One region of the Paenibacillus sp. B2(2019) genome, then DNA from elsewhere that is predicted to be linked to it. Evidence: a T-box and tRNA genes for the amino acid it is inferred to sense, from the RefSeq annotation. Region 1 holds a T-box; the other regions hold tRNA genes.

What was found. A T-box is a leader RNA that pairs with one kind of tRNA and senses whether it is charged. The one in region 1 lies ahead of PAENI_RS06590 (arginine--tRNA ligase), so its partner is inferred to be a tRNA-Arg.
Region 2: it encodes a tRNA-Arg, which carries the amino acid that the T-box ahead of PAENI_RS06590 (arginine--tRNA ligase) is inferred to sense. The anticodon was not compared.
Region 3: it encodes a tRNA-Arg, which carries the amino acid that the T-box ahead of PAENI_RS06590 (arginine--tRNA ligase) is inferred to sense. The anticodon was not compared.

The regions. Positions count from the first base shown of each region.
Region 1 is NZ_VTZR01000005.1:984-6,069, reverse strand. It holds gene PAENI_RS06595 (GH36-type glycosyl hydrolase domain-containing protein) at 1-1,620, shown strand, start outside; gene PAENI_RS06590 (arginine--tRNA ligase) at 1,675-3,540, opposite strand; T-box leader at 3,581-3,797, opposite strand; gene PAENI_RS06585 (hypothetical protein) at 4,078-4,437, shown strand; partial or broken gene PAENI_RS06580 (collagen-like triple helix repeat-containing protein) at 4,452-5,086, shown strand, end outside.
Region 2 is NZ_VTZR01000018.1:22,503-27,588, reverse strand. It holds gene tig (trigger factor) at 1-492, opposite strand, end outside; gene PAENI_RS15960 (hypothetical protein) at 591-1,436, opposite strand; tRNA gene PAENI_RS15955 (tRNA-Arg) at 1,717-1,790, shown strand; gene pstA (phosphate ABC transporter permease PstA) at 2,643-3,518, opposite strand; gene pstC (phosphate ABC transporter permease subunit PstC) at 3,515-4,462, opposite strand; gene PAENI_RS15940 (phosphate ABC transporter substrate-binding protein) at 4,545-5,086, opposite strand, start outside.
Region 3 is NZ_VTZR01000036.1:4,600-9,685, reverse strand. It holds gene PAENI_RS31320 (PdaC/SigV domain-containing protein) at 1-443, shown strand, start outside; gene PAENI_RS31315 (GDSL-type esterase/lipase family protein) at 553-1,191, shown strand; gene clpP (ATP-dependent Clp endopeptidase proteolytic subunit ClpP) at 1,287-1,883, opposite strand; tRNA gene PAENI_RS31305 (tRNA-Arg) at 2,077-2,151, opposite strand; gene PAENI_RS31300 (sugar-binding transcriptional regulator) at 2,487-3,539, shown strand; gene gap (type I glyceraldehyde-3-phosphate dehydrogenase) at 3,642-4,652, shown strand; gene PAENI_RS31290 (phosphoglycerate kinase) at 4,769-5,086, shown strand, end outside.

The DNA.
Region 1 (5,086 bases):
CGCGAGTTCTATAGCGGGGTTATGAATGGCTTCCGTTTGACGTTAGGTGATGGGTCAGAAGGTGAGTTGTTTAAGGTAAATGCTCTAGCTTGGTGGTATACACATAATATGCTCGTCCATTATTCAGTCCCTCACGGATTGGAACAATACGGCGGCGCTGCTTGGGGAACCCGTGATGTGTGTCAGGGACCAGTGGAATACTTCATGGCTACGCAAAAATACGATCAGGTTCGTGAAATATTACTGACCCTGTATGCTCATCAATATGAAGATGATGGTAACTGGCCACAGTGGTTCATGTTTGATAAATATACGAAGATTCAGCAAGAGGAGAGCCATGGAGATATTATTGTATGGCCACTCAAAGTGCTTGGAGACTATTTGGCGGTAACGCAAGACTACAGTATTTTGCAAGCGACTGTGCCTTATACTCGTAAGCATAGCTTTGATTTTACAGAGGAAAAAGCGACGCTGCTGGATCATGCACGGAAGGAAGTTGCTTATATTAAGAATCACTTCCTGCATGACACGCATTTGTCTTCTTACGGTGATGGAGACTGGGATGATACACTCCAACCGGCTAATCCACAGCTGAAGCAGTACATGGTTAGCAGTTGGACAGTGGCGCTTACCTATCAGACATTGAATCAGTTCTCAGAAGTGCTTCATAAAGTTGATCCAGCAGGTTCGGAAGAGCTGAAAGCGATGGTGGAGGGAATCCGTGAGGATTTCAACACACATATGCTTCAATCTGAGGTAATTCCAGGCTTCTTGTATATGGAGGACCCAGAGCAAGTGAAGCTTATGGTGCATCCAAGTGATACGGAAACAGGGATCCAATACCGTCTGCTGCCAATGACGCGCAGTATGATCAGTGAGCTGCTTACACCAGAACAAGCCGAAGCCCACTATGAAGTAATCCAAGATAAACTGTTCTGTCCAGATGGCGTTCGTCTGATGAACCGTCCAGCTCAATATGTTGGCGGCGTAAGCACCCATTTCAAACGTGCGGAGCAAGCTTCTAACTTTGGTCGGGAAATTGGACTTCAATATGTACATGCACACATCCGTTATGTAGAAGCTATGGCTAAGCTAGGGAAAACCGATCAGGTCTGGAATGGCCTAGCGGCGATCAATCCGATCGGAATCCGCGACGTGGTGCCAAACGCTGAACTACGTCAGGCTAACTCTTATTTCAGTAGCTCGGATGGTAAATTTAACACCCGTTACGAGGCACAGGAGAATTTCGATAAACTGCGTAATGGTGACGTAGCGGTTAAAGGTGGCTGGAGAATCTATTCAAGCGGTCCTGGGATCTACATGAACCAGTTGATCTCGAATGCACTGGGGATCCGTACGGAAGGCGGAGATTTAATCGTCGATCCAATTCTGCCGGAGTCGCTGGACGGAATGCGCTTTAGCTTTGAATATGCAGGCACTAAGGTAGACTTTATTTATCACCTTACGGGCTCTGATAACAGTCGGATTACTGTTAACGGTACAGAAGTGCAAGCCGAAGGTACGCTTAATCGCTACCGTAGTGGTGGTATCCGTATCAAACGTGAGGACTTTGATCGTCTCTGCGTAGAAGCTGGAAATGTGATAGACATTTATAAGTAAGATAATAAAGAAAGGGCAATCTCCGCGATAAGCGTGGAGATTGCCCTTTTTGTACTACATACGGCTCGGTGTCGGTAACCCAAGCACTTCAAGTACATCCCCTAAAGTATCCTTAAATCTCGAAGTGAGCCAGAGGCGAAAGGCGATGGTAGCCCCCGCACCTTTTAAAATCGGACATATAGAATAGAAGTTATTGAAAAGTGTGGCTAAGGTATGCGCGTATGTGCAGAGTATATTCGGCGTCAATTCTATGCTGGCAGAATACAATGTCTCCTGCCAGAGGCTAAGCTGTCTCAGCAAAGCGAGCTCTGCTTTTTCCATTTCGAGTGGAAATTGAAGCTTTGAGGCATCTGTGCTGAATGGGATTGTAGATTTGCTCAAAACACTACTGGCACGGGCATAGGTGTACATCAGATAAACCCCGGTATTACCGGATATTTCGGTAGCCTGTTTGAAATCAAACACGATTTCCGTTCCCAGATTAAACCGCAGCAGATAATAACGAATAGCAGCAGCTGCAATGATATGGCTGGAAAGACCCTCTTTATCGGAGCGCGAATGTTCTATGTTCTGTTCCATAAGCTTTACTAAATCGCTCACCTTAACGCCGATTCCTTGGCGCCCGGACATGGCATAAGAAGATTTCCCTTCTGAAACATCTATCCCCAGCTCAGCAGCAGAGGCCGGACTAAGAGAAACAACGCCATAACTTACATGATGGAGCTTCTCAGCCTGCTCGTTATATCCTAGTGCTCCTAAAGCCTGCTTAACCATTTGTTGCGGATATTCCTGTCTATAATCGATCACGTTAATAACACGGTCGGCATGTCCATAAGGCTCAGGGGTTCCAGTTAATCCTGTGGTCCATAAACCAGACGAGAATTCACTGTAGGTGAAATCTTTGGATAGTAGACCGAATTTCCAGAGATGATAAGCAATGTCTTTGGCTGTGTACGTCAAAATCCCATTCGAACGCACAAGCACCTTATCCATCTGATGATCCTCTGAATCCGCTCCACTGCTAACCTCTGTCCCTTGCTTTAGCACCCAGCAGCCCGCAAGCTTACCTTCAGTCTCCTGTACAAAAACTGCCGTTTGCTTCAATAGCTCAGATGCGGCTGTCCAGAAGCCTTCTTTTAAAATATTGCTCTCCCACACCAGCAGGTCATAGTGAATACCAAAACGCTTCATTTCCGCTACATGTTCTCTCACAATACGTTCAGCGACTAGGTTGCCCAGCCACGCCTCATTACCATCACCCTGTTCAAGGGCATGCAGCATATCCGTGCGCTTGTGAGTGATCTCTGGATTCCGTGCATATTCTTTGTTCACTTTGGCATATAGATCCCAGCAATAATCACCGAAACGTTGATGTTCCCCTTCTAAAGGTACATTTAATAAACCAACGACTGTATCTGCCAGCTGGTTGCCCAGATCATCCACATAGTTATGGACCTCTACGTTATGTCCGGTTCTTTTCATTATTCTGACCAGCGCATCGCCGATGCAAGCATTTCTCAGATGACCTACATGAGCAGCTTTATTTGGATTGATTGAAGTGTGCTCTATGATGACCTTTTCCCTTGTGCTGTCAGGCAGATTAAAGGAATGTTTAGCCCACACCTGCCAATTCATATACAAATTAATAAATCCAGGAGCAGCTACTTCGACTTTTTGTAAAAGACCCGTGTACCTCTCTTGTAATTTAATTTCTGCTTTTACTAACTCTGCTATGACGAGAGGGGATTTACGCAGGAGTTTGGCTAGCTGCATAGCAATATTGCAGGAATAATCACCATGCTCTAGATTAGCTGGCTGTTCGATCAGAATTGCAACATCGTTTGGGTAGGCAACTTCTAAGGTGTGGAATACTTTTTTTACACTTTGTTCAATGCTGTGTTTGATGATTTGACTTAACATTTTATACCCTCCTTTGAAAATACAAAAAAGCCCTCGTCTCAAAAGAGACGAGGGCTTTAGCGCTCGCGGTACCACTCTCGTTGCTAAACAGATATTTAGCCACCTTACAGGATAACGGTCTTCAGCCGGGACTTCCTACTTAGGTTCAGAAGTCCATCTCACGGGTGCGCTTCATTAAGTGATCTGTACCGGCTTGCACTTACCCGGCTCACTGTGGACTAGAACACGTTAACTACTCTCCCGCTCATCGATGCTTGAATAATTTTTATCAGTATAACGAATATTTCGAAAAAAGCAATAGGGTGTTAGTTAGAAAAACGTAGAAAATGCTTGAGTTTAAGATTGTCCGATTAGTAGATTACAAATTCAAAGAATAGAAGGTTGTCTTTTTTTGAGTGGCAATTCCTTTGCATAAATGTCCACACATTAACTTTGAATACAGAATATTACTATATAGAGCTATTAATTATGAACCATGTTACTAGTTTTATAGTTTTTTTATTTTTCAAACTGCAGCAGAAGAGAGGAGTGAAAAAGATGGCTTTATTCTCAACCGGACCTATAGATAATAGTCCAATTCTAGGGGTCAGACAGACACAAATCGTAACAGTAAAAGTAGTTAATCGTGATTCTCTTAATCCATATAATCTTGTTATTCAGGGATTTTTGCTAAATGGGTCAAGATCGATGTATGTGAATGAAATGATTAATCTCGCACCTAACCAAGTTCTAACTAGGAACTATTTTGCAGATTTAGATGCATTTGCATTTGAATTTACAACATTAGAAGTTGTTGAAGCAGAGGTAGGGATCTCGGTCTGGGGAAAACAGGCTTCAGGAGAATTGGTAGATTCTCATCGTATAGTAGCGTGGGAAAAACATGTAGGAATAATCTAAAGGAGTGTTGAGAATTGAGCTATTTATCTACTGGGCCGATAGATAATACCATGGTGGGAGGTATACGACCTACTCAACATGTTACGATCAAAATCGATAACCGAAGTGACGTTGTTTCTTCTACGGTTCTCGTTCAAGGATATTATATGAATGGGACAAGAACCATGTATGTTAGTCAGCTTGTTAATGTTATGCCTGATCAAGTTGTAACAACAGATTATTATGCGGATTTTGATGCATTTGAATTTATTTTTACGACTTTAAGCCTGGTAGATGATCCAATTCAAATTTCAGTCTGGGGAAAAAATAGTGTGGGTCAAATTGTGGCTGCTCACCGACTAGTCCATTCTGAATTACTCGGAGCAACGGTAGGGGTAACTGGGGCAACAGGAGCAGACGGAGCGACAGGGGCAACGGGTGCGGATGGAGCAGATGGAGCGACAGGGGCAACCGGTGCGGATGGAGCAGATGGAGCGACAGGGGCAACCGGTGCGGATGGAGCAACGGGAGCCGCCGGAGCGACTGGTGCGACAGGGGCAGCCGGAGCAGACGGGGCGACTGGAGCGACAGGAGCAACTGGAGCCGACGGAGCGACTGGTGCAACAGGGGCAGCCGGAGGAGCGACCGGAGCAACGGGAGCCGATGGAGT
Region 2 (5,086 bases), on a different contig from region 1:
GTCGCCGTTAGCTGCTGCTTCTTCTTCAACTACTACGAGTTCAGCATGACGCTCTTGCAGACGAGCAAGCTCAGCGCTCAGCTCTTCTTCAGTCACTTCAGCTTTTTGTACTGGAACTTCCAGACCTTTGTAATCGCCGAGCTTCACTTCAGGTTTAACCGTGATCTTCGCTTTGAAGATAAAGGATTGACCTTTAGCAAATTGCTCAATATCAACTTCAGGACGGTCTACAGGGAAGATGTCAGTTTGTTCAACTGCTTCACCGTAAGCTTCAGGAAGAAGAATGTCGATTGCATCTTGGTACAAGCTTTCTACACCAAAACGGGATTCAAAGATCGGGCGTGGCACTTTACCTTTACGGAAGCCTGGTACGTTAGCTTTCTTAACGACTTTGTTAAAAGCTTTATCAAGTGCTGCTGCAACGCGTTCTGCGTCAACTTCTACTTCAAGAACTCCAAGGTTCTTCTCTATTTTTTCCCATGTTGCTTTCATATTATACTTTTCCCTCCAAAATATAGGTTCACAAGTTTACTTCAAAAAATGATACAATCCACGCACAGAATAACCATTATATTATATACAACATTACTTTATTTATCAAGTAGAGAAGTCTTTACAAAACCCTTGAGCGCACGATATGCTCCCTCAAATTGAAAGCGCATGCCGTCTGTAATGCCGTACATTCCACGAGTCTCCTCCTCTTGCCGTGTACCGTTTAAGCTCTCAGATACAAACTGGTGTAACGCCCCCGCCCAAATATCTAGTAGCGCGTCTTCCCCATCCAGTATTTTCCGATACTCTTCCGATCCATAAATCGACATGACGAACTGGCCCCAGAGCTCCTGTGCAAAATAATACAGCGTAGGCTCATGTACCTCCGCCTGCTCGGCTACCCGCTCAAGCACCTGACTCACCTGCGGCGGAAAATCCTCTGTCTGCAGCGGCACACTTTCAATCTCTACAATTGCTGTTTCGTGACCACGAATCAGATTCACTGTTCCCTGCATCCCACGCCGCCGAAGGGTCTGCAGGGTCCGAAATTGCAGCAGCGGGTGAACATTATCCCCCTGCAGCCATGCCGTCAGCGCCTCATCGACTCCGCCGCCTTCCAGATATGAAAGCTGCTCTAGTGCTAGGATTGTCGCCTCTGACAGCGGCTCATTCATTATCCGCTGCAGCAGCTTTTGAGGATACCCCGCATCCTCAGTCATTTTTGATTTGGCCAAGAGACGGGCCATATCTTCTTCCCTTAAATCTTCGTCTTCGGGGTGAACGGCTCCTTCCGCATCTCCATTCTGAGAGGCGTAAGGGAAAGCTGTTTCGAGCCATTCCAGCAGAGACCGCCATTCCTCGTAATTTCGTTCTTCCTGTCCTTGACACTGCAACAAAAAACGTAGCAGCTCCATCGCTTCCCCGTATCGTTCACTCTCCAGCATCACCGTAAGCTGGATTTGATAATAGTCCAGTGTCTTGGGAAACAGGACGATATTCTCTTTTGTGGCGGGGGAATCTGAATCTTTAATGAGGGCACCTCCTTATAGCTAATTATGTGAATTGAATTCTAAAACGTCATAAATGTTATTAAGACCTTAAGCTTCTTCCGAAACTTAATAATTGTAGATTATAGCATACCCCGTACTCTTTTTAAAAAACAGCTTGAAAAACATCGGCGTACATGATATGATAACTCCTGCTTGCTTTTCAGCCAGCAATCATGTCCCGGTAGCTCAGCTGGATAGAGCATGCGCCTTCTAAGCGCACGGTCAGGGGTTCGAATCCCTTCCGGGACGTCAGAGTAACAGCCTTCCTTCGGGGAGGCTGTTTTTGCGTTCAGGGGATCGAAGCACAGAGGTTCGTCGGAGTATAGGCATCGAAAGCATACGCTTCGCAGTAAGCCCTTTAGGGCTGTATCCCGCTCTGGACTCGTTAACAGCCTTCCTTCGGGGAGGCTAACGAGTCCAGAGGTAAAAATATTCGGCTCAACAGACGAAATTATAGTGTCCATCATTGGACAGGTTGTTGAATACTATGTGGCTGGACCCGACATCTGGTGATGCTTCTCGGGGCATCTTAAGGTGGTGTGTCGGCTGGTCTATGATCAGTGCACTAGGCTTGTTGAGTGACTAAGTCTCGGCCGAGTACAGTTGGCGTTCCTCAGACCATCCTTGGGCGCTGTATCAACTGTGGTACGCTCGATACACTAGATTGGTTGAGGGAACTAGGAGCTCGACGGTGGCGTATTATGAGCAACTGGGTATCGGATTCGTGGCAGCTTACATTAGGACGAGGACCTTTCAGTTTTTGGAGCTACATAGGGTGAACAGATCGAATGGTTATTTCCTACCGAGACTATAGTTTTAGGGAAATCCTCCCTGATATTTACCTATAATCTCTAAAAAACAAACTTTTCAGGGAATTCCTCCCTAAATATTTCCTAAAAACCGCTAATCATGAGTAATCAAGGATATTTCAGGGAGGTTTTCCCTAATTATGCTTCTAAAGAGCATAAAACGCTGAATTTTAGGGAGATATTCCCTAATTACGAATAAACAACTTCAATCCATTACTAATCCATCGACACCCCATCAATAACCCTATAAACAAATAAAGGCCTACAGGCTTCCCCCGTAGACCCCAATTCATTACTTCCGGCGATTGCTAAGCCACAACGGAAATCGAAATACAAAATTGATAAACAAAACTACAAATACAAGTACGGCTGCCGACTTATCAGCAATTTGACGCGCATCTTCTACAATCGCCTCGGATTGTACATACCAAAGATGTACGGCCAGTGTTTCACCCGGCGAGAACAGATTGAAATCCCACATTTCTCCCGAGGTACTGAGACCAGCGGTAAGGATAATAACCGCAGACTCCCCGAAGGCGCGTCCAGCAACGAGACAAATCCCAGTAACAATGGCAGACATTGCAACGGGCAGGACTACCGTGCGGATCACGTGGAATTTAGTCATCCCAAGCGCATAACCAGCCTCGCGGATCTCCCCGGGGACAGCACGTACCGCTTCCTCTGTCACTCGCGCAAGCATAGGTAGATTCAGCAGTGCCAAGCTGACGCCTCCGCCAAGAATCGTCAGACCGATATCGAAATATTCCGCAAAAATCGCGAGTCCGAGCATACCGAACACAATCGATGGTACCGATGAAAGAGATTCTACGCAAATACGTAGTGCGCCTGTAAATTTATTGTCTGGTGCATATTCAGCCATATAGATTCCCGCACCCAAACCAATTGGAACGGAAATAAACAGCGAGATGAACAAAATGTAAAAGGAGTTAAACAGCACCGGGCCAATCCCACCACCTGCGTCAATCTCTTCAGGCTGTTTAATTAAGAAATCGGGCCGAAGTGCCGGTAAACCTTTACTAAGAATCGTGAAGAGCAGCCAGAAGATCAGCAGCATGACTAAAGCCCCAAGCGTATAAAACCCTATGGTTGCAATTTTATTGTTTCTTTGAGCACGCGCTGTATGCTTTGTACTTGCGAATCCGTTCACGCTGCATCCCTCCTTTTTCTGCCCAGCACGCGGATGATCAGAATTAATACAAATGATATTACCAGCAGGAGAAATGCCATCATATGTAGCGCATAGTTCCATGTAGAGTCAAACTCTACATTGGAGATTTGCATAACGATGTTACTAGTCAGCACCGATGCTGGCGTGAATAACGTCTTCGCCAATTGCGGTGTATTCCCGATAACCATAACTACAGCCATCGTCTCACCCACAGCACGAGTCATACCCAGAATAACCGCAGAGATAATCCCCCGGCTAGCCGCAGGCAGTATTACACGCATGATTACCTGTAAACGGGTAGATCCAAGCGCATATGCAGCATCCCGATATTTGCGCGGTACAGAGACAATGGCATCATCACTGATTCGGCAAATCGTTGGCAGCACCATTAATGCGAGCACAAGCGCAGCAGCTAACAAGCCATCGCCTAAGCTCTCCCCACTAATTCTGCGCAAGAAAGGAAGTAATACCGTTAAGCCTATATATCCGTAAACAATTGAAGGAATACCTACCAATAAATCTAGCACTGGACGGATAAAAGTCTTCATCCATTTTGGAGCAATCTCTGCACAAAGTACTGCCATCCCTACCGAAATAGGAACTGCAATCAGCAGCGTTAATGCAGTTAGTGAAAGTGTATTTACAATGAAGGCAGCCGCTCCAAAAGAATCCTCTTCCGGCGTCCAGTTAAAGGAAAAGAAAAAGTCCGCAGGCGAGAGATGGCCGAACAGAAGCATAGCCGTTTTGCCGATAAATAGAATTACAAGTCCAAGCACAAAGCAAAGCGCAAGAATGCTGAATAAAAAATAAAACTTAAACAATTTGTTGCTAAACAAATGTCTACCATGACGTTTGGGATTAGCGCTAACCTGCGTTACGCTCTCTTTTCCCCTAGTTGCCAAGCCTTGGACTGGTGCCCCCATACTTTCCCTCCTGTAAGCGGCCACCCCCGTATCAAGATCGGAGCTGGCCGCTGTTACCGTTCAATATGATCTTTAGATGTTATTAGCCCTTCATTGCTGCGATCGGAATAAATTTAAGCTTTTTCAGGGAACCTTGTTGGAACTTCTTGCTTTGTACGTATTCGATGAATTCTTTTGTAGCGCCAGTAGGTTGGCCTTTAGTCATGTAGTAACCATAAGCCCAGATCTTATAAGATCCATTGATTACGTTGTCTGTAGTAGCAGCTATACCGTTGTGTTTAACAGCCTTTACGTCGCCACTTACATATACAAGGTCGATATAACCGATAGAGTTAGGAGTTGTTCCTACGGCAGTCTTCATGTCACCGGATGAACCTGTTTCTTTGTAGTTCTTAGCTTTTTTAACGATATCTCCGCCATCCAAAGCTTTAGCTTGATAGTTAACGCGTGTACCGGAACCGAAAGAGCGAGTGATAACCACGATGTCAGCATCTGCACCGCCTACTTCTTTCCAGTTCGTGATTTTACCTGCGAAAATACCTTTAAGCTGTTCAGTTGTAAGGTTATCTACACCAACATTTTTGTTAACGATTGTAGCAAAAGGAATAACTGCTACTTTGTTTG
Region 3 (5,086 bases), on a different contig from region 1:
TCTCGAATCGATCCGGGTCAGAGCCTAAGTATACCTATGATATAGATTATGTGGTGACCTACAATCAGGATGGTGTGATCAGCTTAGTGATGTCACAGTATAGCGATACGGGCGGCGCTCATGGTATGACCAATCGGGAGGCTTTTACCTTTTCGCTCAAGGATGGCAAACGTCTGTTGTTGGGCGACCTGTTCGGAGCTAACCCAAACTACAAAAAAGAGTTGAATGCTAAGTTGAACAAGCTAGTAAAAGCGGAGGAAAGTTATTTGGGAGGATTCAACGGATTGAATACGGAAAAGTATTTTTATCTGAAGGATGATCAGGTCGTTCTGTTCTTCCAATTGTATGAATACACAGCTTATGCTGCGGGGTTCCCGGAATATCCCTTTACTTTCAAAGAACTGTTGCCGGAAGGCGGTAGCCCATTTGCTGCTGTAAAATAAATAGAGAAGTCGTAACCGCTAGTGTCACCACTGGACATCTCCCCCTTACCAGAATCACCTCGAATTCATATGCTAAATGGAGTAACTAGTTTATGAACGGGGGAGAGCTATGAGCTATCAATACACTGCAATTGGCGATTCCTTGACGACTGGATTTGGCGCTCTGCCAGGGAACGGTTTTGTACCGGTGTACCGTAGAATGGCGGAAGGGAGACTGCGTTCTAATGTAGCCTCTACGAATTTGGGCGTGAATGGATTGACTACTTCTGAACTGGAACAGCGGCTACGGGGATGTGCAATGACTCGCGAAGCCATTCGAGCAGCCGACATCATCACTCTATCCATCGGTGGCAACGATTTAATCCATGCTGCGAAGGCTGCAGCTAGACAACCTGAAAATTTATCTAAAGAGCTGCGAAGATCATTGCAAGAATGCAAACAAAATTTTGCTGCAATTATGAGTATCCTCTTCCAATTGAAGACGGGAACGCGTAGACCTTTTATCATTCGGATTGTGGGACTGTATAATCCTTATCCTCAGGTAGTGGGTGCTACAGAGTGGGTGCGGCAGTTTAACCGCTATGCCTCACAGTACAGTAGCCGAGTATGTGGGTTTGCTTCTATCTATAGTGAGTTTGCAGGAAATGAGAGAGGGCTATTATCGATTGACCACTTACATCCGAATGGCCGAGGCTACCGTGTGATTGCTGAGAAACTCGATGCGCTTGGATATGGCGGTTTGATTTAACTGAGATTCGTATGAAGTGGTGGTCTGAAAAGTAAAGAGGCTGTGCGCTAACCATCAAGTGGATAGGGCACAGCCTCTTTGTGTTGTTTTATAGCTTACACACCGCTAGGCAATGTTTTCTCGATGACTTTATCAACGATACCGTAAGTTGCCGCATCTGCAGCAGTCATGAAGTAATCACGATCTGTATCCTTCTCAATACGTTCTAGCGGTTGACCCGTACGTTCTGCAAGAATACGATTCAACTTATCACGCAATTTGAGGATACGGCGGGCACGGATTTCGATATCCGTTGCTTGACCTTGAGCACCACCCAGAGGTTGGTGAATCATGATCTCACTGTTAGGCAGTGCGAAGCGTTTGCCTTTAGCGCCAGCGTTAAGTAGGAAAGCTCCCATAGAAGCTGCCATACCCACACAGATGGTGGAAACGTCCGGTTTAATGTACTGCATTGTATCAAAAATAGCCATACCTGCAGTAATGGAACCGCCTGGGCTATTCACATAAAGGTGAATGTCCTTCTCCGGATCTTCGGCAGCCAAGAACAGCATTTGTGCGATGATAGAATTGGCTACCACGTCATTAACCTCCGTTCCAAGGAAAATGATGCGGTCCTTCAGCAGGCGGGAATAGATGTCATAAGCGCGCTCACCGCGGTTGCTCTGTTCTACTACCATAGGAATATAACTCACGTGGAAAACCTCCTTGATATTGGTTCTTCAAATGTATTCATTTTTACTCTTGCCGTATTACCCACATGATAAACAAATTCAAACAAAAAGTCAAAGAAAGTCAAACTTATATTCAAAAAAAAGAGCCGACACGCGGCTCTTTGGTTAAGTAGTAGTATAGGCACTACTAAATTATGTACAAAAGTGAAATTAATGGCGCGCCCGCCAAGAATCGAACTTGGATCTCAGGCTTCGGAGGCCTACGTCATATCCATTGGACCACGGGCGCAACAAAAATGATTATAATACAATTTCTGTGCAATTGCAATGAATTAATAATACTGTACACAGGCTCTATCCCTAGTCTTCAAGGTGGACAAGCGTACATTGTGTTTCAATCAGCGAAAGAATCTGGATTGTTAATGACAGGTTTTTTGGAGCTGAACCTCTTTCCCAATCTTATAAATGTATAAGAAGACAAGCGCTTGAGAATTCTACTCTCGGAAGACTTGCACTTCGAGCAATATTTGGTTAGAATATGAGTGGGACTTAAAAAGTTTACCCGGGACATTTTGAGACCATGAACAAGGGAATAGAGGAAGACGAAGTTGCAGGAGTGAAAGTATGCGTAATTTATTAGATATCCAAAAGCAGCTTCTGCCTGATCTCATGGAAACCCTTAAGAGACGGTACACGATTCTTCATCAGATCATGCTGTCCGATATAATTGGGCGCAGAACGCTTGCCGCTTCGCTTGATATGACTGAGCGGGTACTGCGTGCCGAGACGGATCTTCTGAAATCGCAAGGGCTCATTGAGATCGAGAGCGTTGGCATGCGCATTAGCGCTGCTGGACGTAGACTGCTTGATTTGCTAGAGCCGGTCGTTAAGAGCCTGTTTGGTCTGGATGAGCTGGAAGAGAAAATTCGGGCAACGTACGGTCTGGATAAAGTTATTGTGGTGCCGGGTGATTGTGAGTCATCGCCGTTCACCAAACGTGAGCTTGGCCGAGCGGGTGCAAAAGCGCTGCTCAGTGTACTTCGTACAGATGATATAGTTGCTGTCACAGGTGGATCAACGCTTGCCGACATGGCTGATCAACTGACACCGCCGTTATCCCTTTCCTATAAGAACGCTTGGTTTGTTCCGGCGCGTGGTGGATTAGGAGAGAGTATGGAGATTCAAGCCAATACGATTGCCTCAACAATGGCAAAACGGGTAGGAGCGAATTACCGGTTGCTGCATGTACCTGATTTACTTAGTGGGGATGCCTACCAGTCACTAGCACTTGACTCTAATATTGGAGAGATTGTACAAATCATCCGCAGTTCGCGTATTATTGTACATGGGATTGGGGATGCCATTGAAATGACTCGCCGCCGCAAGCTGGATGAGGCAACTGTCTCAGAAATCCAGGGTGAGGGAGCCGTGGCTGAATCCTTTGGGTATTACTTTAACGAAGATGGTCAGGTTGTCCATACGATGCTTACGATGGGACTACGTCTAGAAGATATTGTTCGGACGGAGACAGTCATCGGTATTGCTGGAGGCAAACCAAAGGCCAAAGCCATTCATGCCATGCTGCGTTTCGGGCAGGAGAATATACTCGTCACCGACGAGGCTGCTGCTGTGGAAATCGGCAAGGAAATTGATAATCAGTTACAGATATCCTCGTAACTCACTAGAACATATATCTTGCATCATACTTAACATTGTTGTCATGACAGGCTTCACGGTCTGTTTTGAATAAATAAAACGAATTCTAGGAGGAACTATTCAATGAGTGTAAAAGTTGGAATTAACGGATTTGGACGTATTGGACGCCTTGCTTTCCGCCGTATTCAAAATGTAGAAGGTATCGAAGTGGTAGCAATCAACGACTTGACTGACGCTAAGATGCTTGCTCATTTGCTTAAATATGATACAACTCAAGGTAAATTCCAAGGTGATGTTGAAGTGCATGATGGCTTCTTCAAAGTCAATGGCAAAGAAGTTAAGGTTCTTGCTAACCGCAACCCTGAAGAATTGCCATGGGGCGACCTAGGCGTTGATATCGTACTTGAGTGCACAGGTTTCTTCACAACTAAAGAAGCAGCTGAAAAACACTTGAAAGGTGGAGCTAAGAAAGTAGTTATCTCCGCTCCAGCTACTGGCGACATGAAAACTGTCGTTTACAACGTTAACGATGACATTCTTGATGGTACTGAGACTGTTATTTCCGGCGCATCTTGCACAACGAACTGCCTAGCTCCAATGGCAAAAGTATTGAACGACAAGTTCGGTATCGTTGAAGGCTTGATGACTACAATTCACGCTTACACTGGTGACCAAAACACTTTGGATGCTCCACACGCTAAAGGTGACTTCAGACGCGCTCGTGCAGCAGCTGAAAACATCATTCCTAACACTACTGGTGCTGCTAAAGCAATCGGTCTTGTTATTCCAGAACTTAAAGGTAAATTGGATGGTGCGGCTCAACGTGTTCCAGTTGCAACTGGTTCCCTGACTGAGCTTGTAACTGTTCTTGATAAGAGCGTTACTGTTGAAGAAATCAACGCAGCAATGAAAGCAGCTTCCGATCCAGACACTTATGGTTACACTGAAGATGAAATCGTATCTTCCGATATCAAAGGTATGACTTTCGGATCCCTGTTCGATGCTACACAAACTAAAGTATTGACTGTTGGCGACAAACAACTCGTTAAGACTGTTGCTTGGTATGACAATGAAATGTCCTACACTGCACAATTGGTTCGTACTTTGGAGAAATTCGCTAAAATCGCTAAGTAATTGACTTGATATAAGTAACATCTATAGAGCGGAAACAGAAGTTCCTTGTTTCCGCTCTTTCTAAATGTATTTCTTGTTTCCTGCTAGAAACAACTTTGGGTGTGGAGGAATTAATCATGAACAAAAAGAGCGTCCGTGATGTAGAAGTAAAGGGTAAACGCGTATTTGTACGCGTGGATTTCAACGTACCTGTAGAAGACGGTAAGATTACTGATGATACTCGTATTCGCGAAACCCTTCCAACCATTAAATATTTGATTGAGAACGGTGCAAAGATCATTCTTGCGAGTCACATGGGTCGTCCTAAAGGTCAATTCGTAGATTCCATGCGTTTGACTACTGCTGCTGAACGTCTGTCCGAGCTTCTCGGCAAACCAGTAGCTAAAGCTGACGAAGCTGTTGGCGAAGCTGTCAAAGCAAAAATTGCTGAGCTA